3 regions of the Hymenobacter sp. R533113 genome follow, and region 2 is predicted to be linked to each of the others. Evidence: riboswitches for the same ligand, from Rfam matches in the RefSeq annotation. Region 2 holds a riboswitch; each other region holds the start of a gene.
The links. A riboswitch is a leader RNA that binds a small molecule or an ion and turns the genes downstream of it on or off. The one in region 2 is predicted to bind S-adenosylmethionine.
Positions count from the first base shown of each region.

Region 1 (4,875 bases), 870 kb from region 2:
TCGTAGCTGCGCTTACAAATGGCAATGCGCTTCTCGAAAGAATCGGCTTGGCCGTTCTCATCAAAGGCCATCACCACCATAGCTGCGCCGTATTGGCGCACGGTGTGGGCGCGCTCCTTGAATACTTCCTCGCCTTCTTTCAGCGAAATAGAATTCACGATGCTCTTGCCCTGCACGCACTTCAGGCCGGCTTCGAGCACGCTCCACTTTGAGGAGTCAATCATTACCGGCACCCGCGAGATGTCGGGCTCGGAGGCTATCAGGTTGAGGAAGGTCGTCATGGCCTGCTCGGAGTCGAGCATGCCTTCGTCCATGTTCACGTCGAGCACCTGGGCGCCACCTTCTACCTGGTCGCGGGCCACTTGCAGGGCCTGCTCATAGGCGCCCGTACGGATGAGGCGGGCAAAAGCGCGCGAGCCGGTCACGTTGCACCGTTCGCCCACGTTTACAAATAGGCTATCAGGAGTAATGCCGAACGGCTCCAAACCAGCTAAACGAGTAGCTTTGGGCACTTCCGGCAGCTGGCGCGGCTGGTATTTCTCGGCTAGCTTAGCTAGCTCGGCAATGTGTTGGGGCGTGGTGCCACAACAGCCCCCCGCCACCGTCACGATGCCTTCTTTTAGGTAATTTTCCACCACGGCCGCAAATTCCTGGGCCGACTCGTCGTAGCCGCCAAACGCGTTGGGCAAACCCGCGTTCGGGTACGCTGACACGTGCACATCGGCAATACGGCTCAGCTCCTTTACGTACACGTGCAGCTGGTCGGCGCCGAGGGCGCAGTTCAGGCCCACGCTCAGCAGTGGCAAGTGGCTGATACTGTTCCAGAACGCCTCTACCGTCTGCCCCGAAAGCGTGCGGCCCGACGCATCGGTAATGGTACCCGAAATCATGACGGGTACTACCCGGCCGCCTTCATCAAAGTACTTCTGCACGGCATACAGCGCCGCTTTGGCATTGAGCGTGTCGAAGATGGTTTCAATAAGCAGCGTGTCCGAGCCACCTTCCACCAGGCCGCGCACTTGTTCCAGATAAGCAATGGCCAGCTCATCAAAGGTTACGGCGCGGAAGCCGGGACGGTTCACGTCGGGGGAGAGCGAAGCGGTACGGTTGGTGGGACCTACGGCGCCGGCCACGAAGCGCGGCTTGTGGGGCTCGCGGGCCGTAAACTCGTCGGCTACTTCGCGGGCCAGGCGGGCCGACTCGTAGTTCAGCTCGTAGGCCAGATGCTCCAGGCCATAATCGGCCTGGGCGATGGTGGTGCCGCTGAAGGTGTTGGTTTCCACCATGTCGGCGCCGGCCGCGAAATACTCGGCGTGAATGCCGCTGATAATATCGGGGCGGGTGAGGCTGAGCAGGTCATTGTTGCCGCGCAAAGGCTTGGGATGGTCAACGAAGCGCGTACCCCGGAAGTCCTCCTCCGTCAGCGGATGGCGCTGAATCATGGTACCCATGGCGCCATCGAGCACCAGAATGCGCTGTTGGAGGATGTCGTAGAGGGGGAGGCGGGGCGGGTCGTTTGCATAAGGTCTCCTGCGAATAAAGGCGTTTGTAGCGCCGCCTATCCAGAAAGAGGACCTCGAAATGAGGGCTCCGTACTTATCTTCTTCTGCCCTGGGGGGCAAAATGGGAGTTGGCACCTTGTTTTACTCAGGTTGCCAAGACGTCACAGGGCCCAGTCCCTCGGTCTTTCTGGATAAGTAGCTGAGCAAAGATACAGCAAGACGACGAAAAAAGTTTGGTTTGGTTGAGCACTGGCTGTTAGCGGGAAAGCATCAGCCGCCACAGAGCAAATGTCGCCGCCGAGCGAAATCTATATTCGGCGGCTGGCCCGGCTCGGTTACCAGATGATAAAAGCTTCTGCTAAAAGCAAAAAAGCCCCCCACTCGACAAGGAATGGGGGGCTTCGTATGTGGCGACAGACTGCCTTAGCTAATCGGATGAAATAAACGGCTCCACCGAATTTTGTGCAGCAAGTTGGCGTACGGGTCAATTGAGAGCCAGACAAATACCGCTTTGCCCACTACATGGTCTTCGGGGACGAAGCCCCAGAAGCGCGAATCTTCTGAGTTGTGGCGGTTGTCGCCCATCATGAAGTAGTAGTTCTGCTTGATAACATAACTGGTCAGCGGCCGTCCGTTCTGCTGAATCATACCATCCTGCCAGGTAATGCCCTGGTTGTGCTCGTACTGCGCGATGATTTTGTAGTACAGCGCGGCATTAGCTCTTGTCAGCTTGATGGTTTGGCCTTTCCTGGGCACTGGCAGCGGCCCGTAATCGTCAAGTTGCCAGCCGCGCTGCACCGCACTCGTAGCCGCCGACACGTGGAAGTCGGCCGCATCCGGGAACAGTGAGCCGGCGGGTACCTCGGCCCCAGCTACAGTAAGCGCCTTGACGTAGGGCTGCCGCCGAAAGTACGTAGCGATGGATGCCGGGCAGCTGATGAAGAAGCCTGTTTTCCCGGTTTCTGGATTCGTGACTGCCGCCGGAATGCCGTCAGGCTCCCGATAGTCCACTACGCCTTGGGCGTGCAGGGCTTGGCGTACCTCATCGTTGGGGGAGGGCACCTCCAGGAAGTAAGTTGTCTGGGGCTGACCGGCAACGGCACCAGGTTGGCCGTTAAGAAATACCTGACCCTGATGAATAGAGATAGTATCACCCGCCACGGCGATGCAACGCTTGATCAGGTTGGTGCGCAGGTCGGCGGGGCGCTGCTGCTCATGCGGCACATGGAATACCACCACATCGTTGCGTTGGATGGAACTGAAGCCCGGGAAGCGGTAGGTGGGCAGTTGAATCAGGTCGGAATAGCTCTTGACGTCCCCAACCGGCAGGGTCTGGTGCGTGAGCGGCACCTGCAACGGAGTCTGGGGTGTGATAGGCCCATAGTGCAGCTTACTTACCACCAAGTAGTCTCCGACCAGCAGGGATTGTTCCATGCTTTCGGAAGGAATATAATAGGCCTCCGCTGTTGACCAGCGAAAAAATGAGGCTACCACCACGGCAAAAATCACGGCGTCCAGCCAGCCGCGCGCGGCGCTTTTCGGTTTCGAGGGTTCGGCTACTTGGCCAGAGCGCTTACGAGTAAAAAACGGCATATAGAGTTATTTTAGTAATTGCAGCTCAGCAACGAATAAAGTTGTTGTTCTGGTATTTACTGACTCCTTTCTTGCTGTCTAGCATCTGTTGGTGGCTGTCGAATAACAAAGGCCTCACTCCCTAGCTCCCTTCCTTATAGAGGGAACTAGCGAGTGAGGCCTCTGCAAGGGCATTTGCTCCTCAGCTTAAAGCGCCTTCTTCCGCTCCGCCTGAAACTTCTTCAGCTGCGGGTCAATCACCTTTTTATCGCCTACTACAACGATGGTCATCTCATCGGCGCGGACATATTTCTTAGCGGCGTCCTGTATCTCCTTGGGCGTAATGGCGTGAATATCTTTCACTTGGTTCGTGAGGTAGCTGTCAGGCAGACCGTGCAGATCGAGGAAGCTGAGCTGGCTGATAATGCCGGCGGGCGTGGAGTTGCGCAGCACAAACAAACCCGCCTCGTAATTCTTGATGCCTTCCAGCTCCTCGGCTGTGGGCGCCTCTTTTTGCAGACGCTCCACTTCGTAGACAATTTCCTTGAGTGAATTGCCGGTGTGCTCCGTCGTTACGTCGGCCACTTCGGACCAATCACCCACGCGGTAGCGGGCATTGACGCCGCTGGAGGGAGAATAGGTGTAACCTTTATTCTCGCGAATGTTGCTGGTGATGCGCGAGCCAAAGGAGCCCCCCAGCAAGGAGTTCATCACGCGCAGACGCGTAAAGTCGGGGTGCGTAGGATCGACGACGGGCAGGCCGATAACCAACGTAGATTGCGGTGCGCCGGGTCGGTCCTGCACCATCAGGTCCGTTTTGGTGACGGGCTTGGCAATCTCAATGCGCGGAGCGGGGCCTTTGGTCCAGTTGCTTAGAGAAGATGTAACCGCCTCGCGCATCGCCTTTTCATCAAACTTGCCGGCGGCATATACCGCCGTGCGCTGGGCCCCAAACTGCTTGGTGTAAAAGTCGCGTACCTGCTCCGGGCCATAAGCGTTTATTTCGGTGTCGGTGGGAATGTCGCGGCCATAGGGGTGCCCTTTGTAGAGAGCCATAGTGAACTTCGTGCGGGCCTGAGTGCCGGGCTGGGAGCGCGAGAGGTTGCTTTCGCGCTTAAAGTCGTTCTTGATGCGCTCAATCTCGGAGGGCGGGAAGGCGGGATTTTGCACCAAGTCAGCCATCAGCCGCACCAGCTCCGGGCCATACTCGGATAGCACCGAACCCGAAATCACTGTTTGGTTAGGCCCCACAGATACATCGAGCGAGCCACCCATGCGGGCTGCTTTTTCCGAAATCTGCTTGGCGGAGAGGGTTGTGGTGCCTTCGCGCATAAGATTCCCGACGATGTCGGCCAGGCCATTTTCGTTGGCGGCCTCGTGCACGTTGCCCGCCTGCACGATCATGCTTACCGTTACTTTCGGAATCTCGCCGTAGGGCACTAGCGTGGTTTGCAGGCCATTATCAAGGGTGAATTCCGTCTTGGGGGGCAAAGTGAAGTCGCGGGGCGAGCCGCCAGCGGGGGAGTTTCTTTTTGGGCCAACACTGGGGTGCTGAGGGCGCACGCGGCGCTTAGTAAGCCGATAACTATATTTTTCATGAGGTAATTCTTTGAGTGTAGGGCCGAGCTTCGGCTTGGAGAATCATTGGGGTGTAGCACGAAGCGGTGCTTCGCTCGTTGAACGACCTGGCTGGAGGCTTTTTGCAAAGACTTGTTCTGCTAAACAACGAGCGAAGCACCGCTTCGCGTTACTAGCTTTTCGCCAATGGATTAATCGTGAGAATCGTCCGGTTCGTGGGGCG
Region 1 is NZ_JAKWBD010000013.1:1,936,709-1,941,583, forward strand. It holds gene metH (methionine synthase) at 1-1,538, opposite strand, end outside; SAM riboswitch class I at 1,594-1,700, opposite strand; gene lepB (signal peptidase I) at 1,926-3,095, opposite strand; gene MKZ35_RS17895 (M16 family metallopeptidase) at 3,282-4,637, opposite strand; gene MKZ35_RS17900 (M16 family metallopeptidase) at 4,825-4,875, opposite strand, start outside.
Region 1: another riboswitch for S-adenosylmethionine. It lies ahead of metH (methionine synthase); the one in region 2 lies ahead of MKZ35_RS13920 (O-acetylhomoserine aminocarboxypropyltransferase/cysteine synthase family protein).

Region 2 (4,875 bases):
GCATCCGGCACATTTCGGAAAAAGTACTGAGCTGGCGCCAGAGCCTGGATGTAATTATGCTCTGGGAATTCGCGTCCTGTGTGCTCCCTTCCGCCGTGGGCGGCACCTCCGTAGCGCCGTTTTTGCTAAATAAGGAAGGTATTTCACTGGGTAAATCTCTCGCCTACGTGATGGTTACCGCGTTGCTCGACAACGTGTATTATGTCTTGACGGTGCCGCTGGTGGTGTGGCTGGCGGGCGATGCGCTATACCCGCACGAGGCACTTCAGGGAGGATTTGTGACTACCCTGCAAGTAGCTTTTGTGCTGAGCTACTTACTGGTTACGCTGTACTCAGCCGTGATGCTCTATGCGCTTTTTATTAATCCGCAGTCAGTAAAGCGGTTATTAATTCGTCTCTTCTCCATGACAGGATTGCGGCGCTGGCGGGCTAAAGCGTATAAGCACGGCAACGAAATGGTGTGGGCCTCGGCCCAACTCCGTGGCAACGCACTCAAATATTGGGTAGAGGCGGCCTTGTCTACAGCCTTCGTCTGGACGGCCCGCTACCTGGTTATCGGCTGCATTATCGCCGCCTTTGTCGATTTGAGCTGGGGCGAGTTTGGGCTGATTTTTAGCCGCAACCTGATCTATAAAGTTGTGCTGCTTGTGGCCATTACGCCCGGCGGCGCGGGTATTGCCGAAGGCGCTTTCCCCACCTTTTTCGGTAAGTTTATCGGCACGCCCACCATGACCAACTTCGTGATTTTGCTGTACCGTATTGTCACCTATTACCTCTATCTGGTGCTGGGAGCCATTTTTCTGCCCCGCTGGATAGCACGGGTTTTCGGTCGAAATCGGGTGAAGGATATTATGAATTCCTAGAGCATAAAAAAGCCCCCCAGCACAGTGCTGGGGGGCTTTTTTGTAGCTGGATGAAGTTGCGCTATTCAGACTCAAGCATCATTTGCTCGCCGTTTACGCCGCGCAACGTGATTTTGTCGTCCGTCAGGTTCACCACATCAAAGCTCATAGACGAGGTACCGCCTTCGGGGGTAAGCGTGATTTTCTTGCCGGGCTGATCGAAAGTGTACTTGCCCTGCATGGATTGCTGAGGCGACGTCATGTTGAAGTTGCCGTTGGCGTAGAAGCGCAGCTCGGTGTCTTTATCGGCATCAGTCTGGGCTACTTTGTCGCCGCCGGCAGCAGTTTCTTTATCGGTTTTCCAGACTTTACTTTCGGTGCCATACAGCATGTTGGTTTCACCAACTTTGTCTTTCTGGCTACAGGCAGGCGTGAATAGCGACAACAGCATAATCAGGCTGGCCAGGTAGCGGAAAGGGAGTGCAATAGTTTTCATGAGAAGAGACCTTGGGGTTAAAGAAAATGGAAAGGAGCGGCTTTAGCTGGGGTTATATTTCAGCAAAGCAATGTTGCGCTTCTTACGCGCCTCATTGGAAAGAGTTAGCACCGCTGAAGTCATTTTTACGGCCGCAACTTATTCGTAGTGTGGGCGTAAGACGACCTGACAGCATGGCCATCAGGCACATGCGCCGTTTTCTCCTCCTTAATCAACCACGACCATGGGACTGTTCGATTTCTTAACCAATAAAGGCGACGAAAAGCCGGTTCAGCCGGCTGCCAAGCCTAATCAAAACGCGAACACTGACTTCTTCGGCAACGCTAACCAGCCCGCTGCTGCTAAGCCCGCTGCGGCTGCCCAAGGCACGCAGTACACGGTAGTTAGCGGCGATTCGCTCTCCAAAATTGCGAAAAAGCACTACGGTGATGCCGCCAAGTGGCACCAGATTTATGACGCCAACAAGGCAATAATCGGCTCGAACCCCGACCACATTGAAGTGGGTCAGGTGCTAACCTTGCCTCAAGCCTAAGCAAATTTCGCTCAGAATTTTAGCTTGAAAAGGCCCCCCAGCAACCTGTTGGGGGGCTTTTTAGCATGACAGCTAGTGAGTTAGCTTCAAGAAAAAACATTTTAATGCATTTGGCGTTCTCAATCCGAACCGTACATTTGCACTTACCAATCCGGTACTTCTCGTTATCGACGAGATAGTTTTTCAGATTTTATACAGAAGCGGCGAGAGAACAGGCTCCCTGACCCGCTGGCAACCTTCATTGTTTTGAAAGGTGCCAATTCCTGCCCGTTCGGCCATTTTGCCACCGGGAGATATAAGCTGAGTGCCATGAAAACCCCGGCCTTTTTCGTTTTGCTTCCCCGTTTGCCCCGGCCGCTTTGCTGCGCCCCGATTGGCTTGCGGGTTTCTGCGTTTTGGCCCCTGCCACTGGCAGCCGTGTGGCTACGCGAATGTGCTGTTGTTGCTAACCCAAGTTTCGGCTTAGCCCTCTTCTCCTTTTGTCTTTTAAAACTGTGTCGCGCTGTGGGCTTTATGCTCACTCCGACAGGTTTTAGTCTGTCTTCGCTAAGCCTTGCCTTGGCTGCGAAGTCCGCGCAACGCAACGCTGCCGTGCAGACCCGATGCGCCTGATTATCTGCATTCTCTCATCTCTTCCTAGTTCAAATCAAACTTAACAAGCCCTAGTATGTCCACACAAAACCTCCACTTCGAGACCCTTCAATTGCACGCTGGTCAGCAGCCCGACCCTACCACTGGTTCGCGCGCTGTGCCCATCTACCAGACTACTTCCTATGTGTTTAAGAATGCCGAACACGGCGCTAATCTGTTTGCTCTGAAGGAGTTCGGCAACATTTACACCCGCCTGATGAACCCCACCACCGATGTTTTTGAGCAGCGAGTAGCGGCTTTAGAAGGTGGCGTGGCGGCGCTGGCCACTGGCTCGGGCCAGGCGGCGCAGTTTCTGGCCCTGAACAACATCCTGCAGGCCGGCGACAACTTCGTGAGCACTCAGCACCTCTATGGTGGCACCTACAACCAATTTAAAGTAGCCTTCAAGCGCTTAGGAATCGAAGCCCGCTTCGCCGACGGCGACACGCCCGAGAGCTTTGAGGCGTTGATTGACGATAAAACCAAGGCGCTCTACCTCGAAACCATTGGCAACCCCAGCTTCAGCATCCCGGATTTTGAGCGCATCGCGGCCATCGCCGATAAGCATGACCTGCCCCTCATCGTGGATAATACGTTTGGCGCGGGTGGCTACCTGTTTCGCCCGCTGGAGCACGGGGCCCACATTGTGGTAGAATCGGCCACGAAATGGATTGGCGGCCACGGCACCAGCGTGGGCGGCGTGATTGTAGACGGCGGCAAATATGATTTCGGCAATGGCAAGTTTCCGCAGTTCACGGAGCCCTCGGAAGGCTATCATGGTCTGGTTTTCAACGATGTATTCGGTAAAGGAGGGCCGTTTGGGAACATTGCCTTTATCATTCGGGCACGGGTAGAAGGCCTGCGCGATTTCGGCCCTGCTATTAGTCCCTTCAACTCCTTCTTGTTGTTGCAAGGCCTCGAAACATTGTCGTTGCGCGTAGACCGGACCGTGGAGAATGCGCAAAAGCTGGCCGAATGGCTGGAGCAGCATCCGCAGGTAGAAGCCGTGAATTATCCGGGCCTGAAAAGCAGCCGCTATAATGCTTTAGCCCAGAAATACCTGAAGCGCGGCGCGGGTGGCGTACTTACATTCAGCATTAAAGGCAGCAAGGAAACGGCTACGCACTTCATCGATAACTTGAAGCTGGTCAGTCATTTGGCAAATGTGGGCGATGCTAAAACCCTCATTATTCAGCCCGCTGCCACTACCCACCAGCAGCTTTCCGATCAGGAGCAAGTAGCAGCCGGCGTTTCGCCCACTCTGCTGCGCATCTCCCTGGGTTTGGAGCACATCGAAGACATCAAGGCTGACCTGCAAAATGCCTTCGACGCGGTAGCAGAAAATACCCCCCAGAATCAGCAAACCGAAGGCGACGCGCTCCCAGAGCCAGCCATCGAGCATCCCGTAGTACTGGAAGTCTAGCTGCCGCAAGCAGAAAGCACTGAGTGAGGCCGTTGCAGCGACCCGCGCTCAGTTTTCAGCAACTACGGGTTGGCGGGGTGACAAGGCAGAAACGGAAGAAAGATACCGCCTTGCCCATCCTTCAATAGCTCCCGAACCAACTTAGACTCACTCGGTTTGGGGGCTATTGAAAATCCGCTTTTATAGTTACCGCCTAGTCAGTGCCTCAACCCCTAGCCCCTTCTCCTGAAGAGAAGGGGAACTAGTTCTAGTATGGTAGAATATTAGTCTTGACTAGCAGCTAGAAAAACTAAACGCTAGTTCACCTTCTCCCCCTGGAGAAGGGGTTAGGGGTTGAGGCAACGACCAGAACAACACACTACATGTCTAATCCCCAGCACTACACTCTCTCCACCCCGCTTCTACTCGAAAGCGGTGCTGCCTTGCCGCAGGTACGGATAGCCTATCAGACGTATGGTACGCTCAATGCCGCCCGCGACAACGTGGTGTGGGCATGTCATGCACTTACGGCCAATGCTGATGTAGTAAGCTGGTGGTCTGGCTTATTTGGTCCCAACTGCTACTTCGACCCAGCAAACCACTTTATTATCTGTGCCAACATAGTGGGCTCTTGCTATGGCTCTACGGGGCCGCTGACGTCCACAGGTTCGGAGAAAGCACTTTACCAGGATTTTCCGCTGCTTACCGTGCGGGATATGGTAGCGGCGCATGAAGCTTTGCGCCAGCATTTGGGCCTGGCTCAGATTCACACGCTGATTGGTGGGTCGTTAGGCGGGCAGCAAGCCTTGGAGTGGGCTATTCAGCAGCCCACCGTGTTTGAGCATCTTATTGTGCTAGCTACCAATGCGCAGCATTCGCCCTGGGGCATTGCTTTTAATGAAGCGCAACGCTTAGCTATTTTCGCTGACCCTACCTATCATTCCGCTACACCCGCTGGGGGGCAAAATGGCTT
Region 2 is NZ_JAKWBD010000013.1:1,065,135-1,070,009, forward strand. It holds gene MKZ35_RS13905 (lysylphosphatidylglycerol synthase transmembrane domain-containing protein) at 1-863, shown strand, start outside; gene MKZ35_RS13910 (hypothetical protein) at 925-1,338, opposite strand; gene MKZ35_RS13915 (LysM peptidoglycan-binding domain-containing protein) at 1,562-1,870, shown strand; SAM riboswitch class I at 2,058-2,172, shown strand; gene MKZ35_RS13920 (O-acetylhomoserine aminocarboxypropyltransferase/cysteine synthase family protein) at 2,538-3,923, shown strand; gene metX (homoserine O-acetyltransferase MetX) at 4,238-4,875, shown strand, end outside.

Region 3 (4,875 bases), on a different contig from region 2:
CTATAAGGTTGGAGTTCACTTTTGGATGAGTTGGTTTTGCATCCGTAAAAAAGCCCCCGTACTAGTTGTAGCGGGGGGCTTTTTTTAGGAGAACTTTATTCGCTAAGCTTTATTGTTAGCTTGCTCCTGCGCGAGTCGGAGCTTGCTGTGCTTCTTGCCATACAAGTAGTAAATCACCAGTCCGGCGGCCAGCCACACAATCAGGCGCAGCCAGGTATCCAAGGGCAGCGAAAACATCATTAGCAAGCAAGTCAGGATGCCGAGGATTGGTACGAGTGGCACCCACGGCGTGCGGAAAGCGCGGGGCGCGTCGGGCTGCTGCTTGCGCATGATAAGTACGCCGAGGCACACCATCACAAAGGCCAGCAACGTGCCGATACTGGTCATTTCGCCTACTACCTGAATGGGCACCAAGCCCGCGAAGGCACTGATCAAGGCTGCCAGCAAGATGTTGGACTTGAAAGGCGTTTGAAAACGGGGATGAATCTCGGAGAAGATTGCAGGTAATAGGCCATCGCGCGACATAGAGAAAAACACCCGCGACTGCCCCAGCAAATCCACCAGAATAACGGAGGTATACCCAATTAGAATGGCCACAATAATGGCTTGGCTAAGCCAGGCATATGGTGTTTTCTCGATGGCAATGGCCACGGGCGCGGCGCTGTTTTTAAACTCGGTGTAGTTGGCTAAGCCCGTCATGACGTGGCCGAACAGCACGAACAAAACCGTGCACACCAACAAGGAGCCGATAATGCCAATGGGCATATCGCGTTGGGGATTTTTGGCTTCCTGCGCCATCGTCGCCACAATATCAAAACCAATAAAGACAAAGAATATTACGCCGGCCCCACGCAGGATTCCGCTTAGTCCGAACTCGCCAAATGTGCCCGTATTGGCTGGGATATAGGGTTGATAGTTAGCCGGATCGATGTACTGCCAGCCCAGGGCAATAAACACGAGCACCACCGACACCTTCAGAGCCACAATGGTGGCATTGACCCAAGCCGACCCCTGCGTACCCCGGATCACGATGGCCGTAATGGCCACCACGATCAAAATAGCAGGCAAGTTCACGATACCTTGCACCACGGAGCCATCGGCCAAAGTAGCCGTTTCGAAGGGTGACATGACGAGCTGCGCGGGAATATGCAAGTCGTATTTTGCCAAAAACCGCGTCAGATACTGTGACCAGCTAATGGCCACGGCGGCAGCCCCCACGGAGTATTCGAGCACCAGATCCCAGCCGATAATCCAGGCAAACAGCTCGCCCAAAGTAGCATAGGAATAGGTGTAGGCCGAGCCGGCCACGGGCACCATGGAGGCAAACTCGGCGTAGCACAACGCCGAGAACGCGCAGCCGACAGCTGCTACCAAAAACGAGAGCGTAACGGCCGGCCCGGTATGGTTGGCGGCCGCAATGCCGGTGAGTGAAAACAGCCCCGCCCCGATGATTACGCCTACCCCAATGGCGACCAGGTTGAAGGCACTCAGACTGCGCTTGAGGGTGTGAGAGCCGGTTTCGGCCGCTTCCTGGCGCAGCAATTCCAGTGATTTTTTGAGCATAAAAGGTAGCACGAAGCCGCGCCTCGTGATGGATAAAGAAAAAGGAGATGAAAGAGCAAGCCCTACCAAAGCAGCAGACAGACCAGCAAGCAGATGCCGCTTCTTACGATTCGGCAATGAAGCAACTGGCTGAGCTTCAGCCAAAACAAAGGCCGATATCAAAACAAAAAAGTCCCCAACTGCTACTTGCAGCTGCGGGTGGGCAACACCAGAAAACGAGGGAATTATGGAACGCTCAACAACAGCAACAACCCATGTCTAAACAAACAGCCCAACTCAGCGTTTGGGGCGGCGTAGTTACAAAGGAAAATGGAGCGGGTTGGAGGTAAATGTTCACGGCAAGCTGTTTTTATATGGTCAGCGGTTACGTGCGCTGACCTCGGTTGGCACCGTTCCAGCTGAGCTGGGGGTTGCCGGCGTTTCGTCGAGCCTTTCTCTCCACGCCTCTGTATAAAAACAATCCTTTGATCAGAAAGAATTGGAGGCGCAAAGTTAGTATGCGCGGCGGTGCATCTGCAACCCTGCTCCTATTATTGTGCAGCTCCCGGCTTATCCGCACGAAAAACCCGTCAGTCCCGAACAACTATTCAGGACTGACGGGTTGGAAGCCGACCCAACGTGGCTGGGCTTTTAGTAATTATAAGAGGCACCCAGCGACACGCTGGTTGCTTGGCCTAGGTTGCGGCCACTCACGTACTGGCTGCCGCCCAGCACCAGCCCAAAACCCTTAGCCAGTGGCTTAAACACGCTCAGTCCCAGTCGTGTATAATTCACGCGGGTCGCTGTAAAGTCGCCCGTAAAGCCGGGCTGTAGAATATCGGTACCCTGGCTGCTTGATTGCTGAAAGGAAGCCCAGCCTTCGGCATATACTTTCAGGCCCGCGTAGCCTACTTTGGCGTCGGCAATGAAGGCATTGGGCACCTGCCGGCTGCGGTAGCTATAGCCGGCTTGTCCGGTCAGAAACACGCCGGCGGGCGTTTTCAGGTGAGCTACGCCCAGGGTATTAAGCTTAGTAGCACGGTTGCCAATGGCAGTAATGTACTCCAGGCCGGTGTTCGACTGGTAGTTGCTGGCCGGCGTGCTAGCGCCCACTACACCCAGCAGATCAAGTACGCTGCCGCCTATTTCGGTCGAGAAAGCCTTGAATTTGAGCAGGCCCGCTATGTCCTGCAAGCCGCTGCGCGAGTTGGTGTAGCCCTCGTTGTTGCCCTTGCCCTCCGACTTAATATAGGGCAGGCTGATGATGGCCTCCACCTTATCGGTGATGCCATAGGTGGTGTACACGTTCAGCGACGACACCTGGATTTCGCCAAATACGGGTACGCCTTGTATTCTCTCCGGCACCAGGTATACGCTGCTGTAGCGTTCGACCGTGCCCGTAAATGCCACCGAGCCATGACCTTTTCCCGCCATAAAACCACTGACCAGACTTTGAGCCCGCAGCTGTGGGGTGAGAAAAAGCAGGCTGGTGGCTACTAAAAGAGAACGCGTGAAGTAGGAGTGCTGCATACAAAATGAAATTAGTTAAATGCAAAAACAGGATGGATTATATTTGAAAAATTAGAAAACACAACGATCTGGTAATTGTTCAAACAGGACGCGACACAATACGCATTAAGTGAGGTTTTTGGATTTCTCGTCTTAATAAATCCGATTGAGCTTTTGCTTCGTTTGTTCTGCGCCCTTACGAGACCTGCACCATCTATCTTAGTTCCATCCTTTTTTTGTAGTATATGCCCCAACACTTACACGCTTTGTTTACCGGTCTCGCGGCCACGACCCTCCTGCTCGCTGGCTGCGGCGACAAAAAATCGGATGCTGATCCGTCTATTGCCGGTGTGGCCGTAGCCAATCCGAGCTTTAGTATGCTGGAGGATGCTGCCATCCGCGGTGGCGTGGTAGGCGTACTGACCAACAAAAACCCCAACGACCCCGAAGGCAAAGGCAACTTCACTGTATTTGCCCCCCACAACGAAGCCTTCGCCCGGCTGGGCCTGCGCACCGCCACCGACCTGAACGCGCTGCAAACGCCCTTTCTAACGAGTACGCTTCAGTATCATGTAGCGAATAGCGCCCTCAGTATCAGCGCCCTACCGGCAGGCACTACCACTGCCTCGGTACTAACTATCCCGCGGCGCATCGTGCAGCGCGACGGCCAGCTGTACGTGAATGGTTCGCGCATTCTGAGCACCGATATAAAGGCCTCCAATGGTACCGTGCACGTCATCGACAAAGTGTTGCTGGCCACCGGCACCGATGTTGTGCAGTCGGCCGTGGCTTTGAGTAGCGCGAAGGTGTTTGTGAAGCCCGAGTTGACCTACCTGGTAGAGGCCGTGCTGTACTGCGACCTGGCCGCTGCCTTATCTGCTACGCCCGGCAGCCCGCCGCTTACCGTGTTTGCCCCCACCGACCAGGCCTTCCAGGACCTGCTGGCCCAGCTGCTCGGCGCGCCCTCTACCTCCCCCGCCGACATTCGCAAGCTGCCCAAGGACGTGGTAACGAAAGTGCTGCTCAACCATGTGGTGCCGGGGGGCAAATTCACCTCGGAGCTAATAGAGAATACTACTGTCACTTCAGCCGGCAACACGCCCGTTATTCTGGGTGCCTACAATGACGGCGTATTGCCCGTACGCGGCGCCGGCAACGGTACCGCCTCGGCTACTATGGTCATTCCGGACGTGCAGTGCACCAATGGGGTAGTGCACCTAATTGACCGCGTGCTGCTGCCCTAGTGGCGCCTTTGCTTTTCTTTTTTTCTCGGTGAATTCAGTGGAACAACGGCTTAATCGCCCTTGCACTGCTGGCTTCACCGGCGCTTTCCGCCCCGATTACCTCCGCGCTTTCACACGTATTGCTCACTCAGGTCGTTTCTGGCAGCCAGCCGAAGCGACTATTGCCGTCACTTTTTCATGAATAAAATGTTAGCCGGCCCTCTTGCGGGCTGGTGCTGTGCCCTTATTACTTTTCTGCCTTTGCTGGCATTTGGCCAAGCCACTCCCACCCGCCCGGCTTCGCTGGAGGGAGTTTGGAAAGGCTCGCTCACAGTTCCGGGTGGCAGTCTGCCCGCCACCATCACTATTACCGACCTGACCAACGGCACCCAGTTCGCGGTGCTCGACGTGCCGGCCCAGCGCATCAATCGGGTGGTAATGACGGTGGATCTGAAGGCCGACACCGTCCTTTTTGAAACGCGGGAGCTGGGGTGCAGCTACATCTGCGCCCGTAGCCCCGACGGCAAACAGCTACAGGGGCGCTGGAAGCAGCAGGGATACCAAACAGCGCTAACCCTGGATTTTGCCCCCCAGCCGGCTA
Region 3 is NZ_JAKWBD010000016.1:154,441-159,315, forward strand. It holds gene MKZ35_RS22470 (amino acid permease) at 103-1,563, opposite strand; gene MKZ35_RS22475 (hypothetical protein) at 1,611-1,892, shown strand; SAM riboswitch class I at 1,910-2,020, opposite strand; gene MKZ35_RS22480 (hypothetical protein) at 2,194-3,072, opposite strand; gene MKZ35_RS22485 (fasciclin domain-containing protein) at 3,297-4,295, shown strand; gene MKZ35_RS22490 (alpha/beta hydrolase family protein) at 4,473-4,875, shown strand, end outside.
Region 3: another riboswitch for S-adenosylmethionine. It lies ahead of MKZ35_RS22470 (amino acid permease); the one in region 2 lies ahead of MKZ35_RS13920 (O-acetylhomoserine aminocarboxypropyltransferase/cysteine synthase family protein).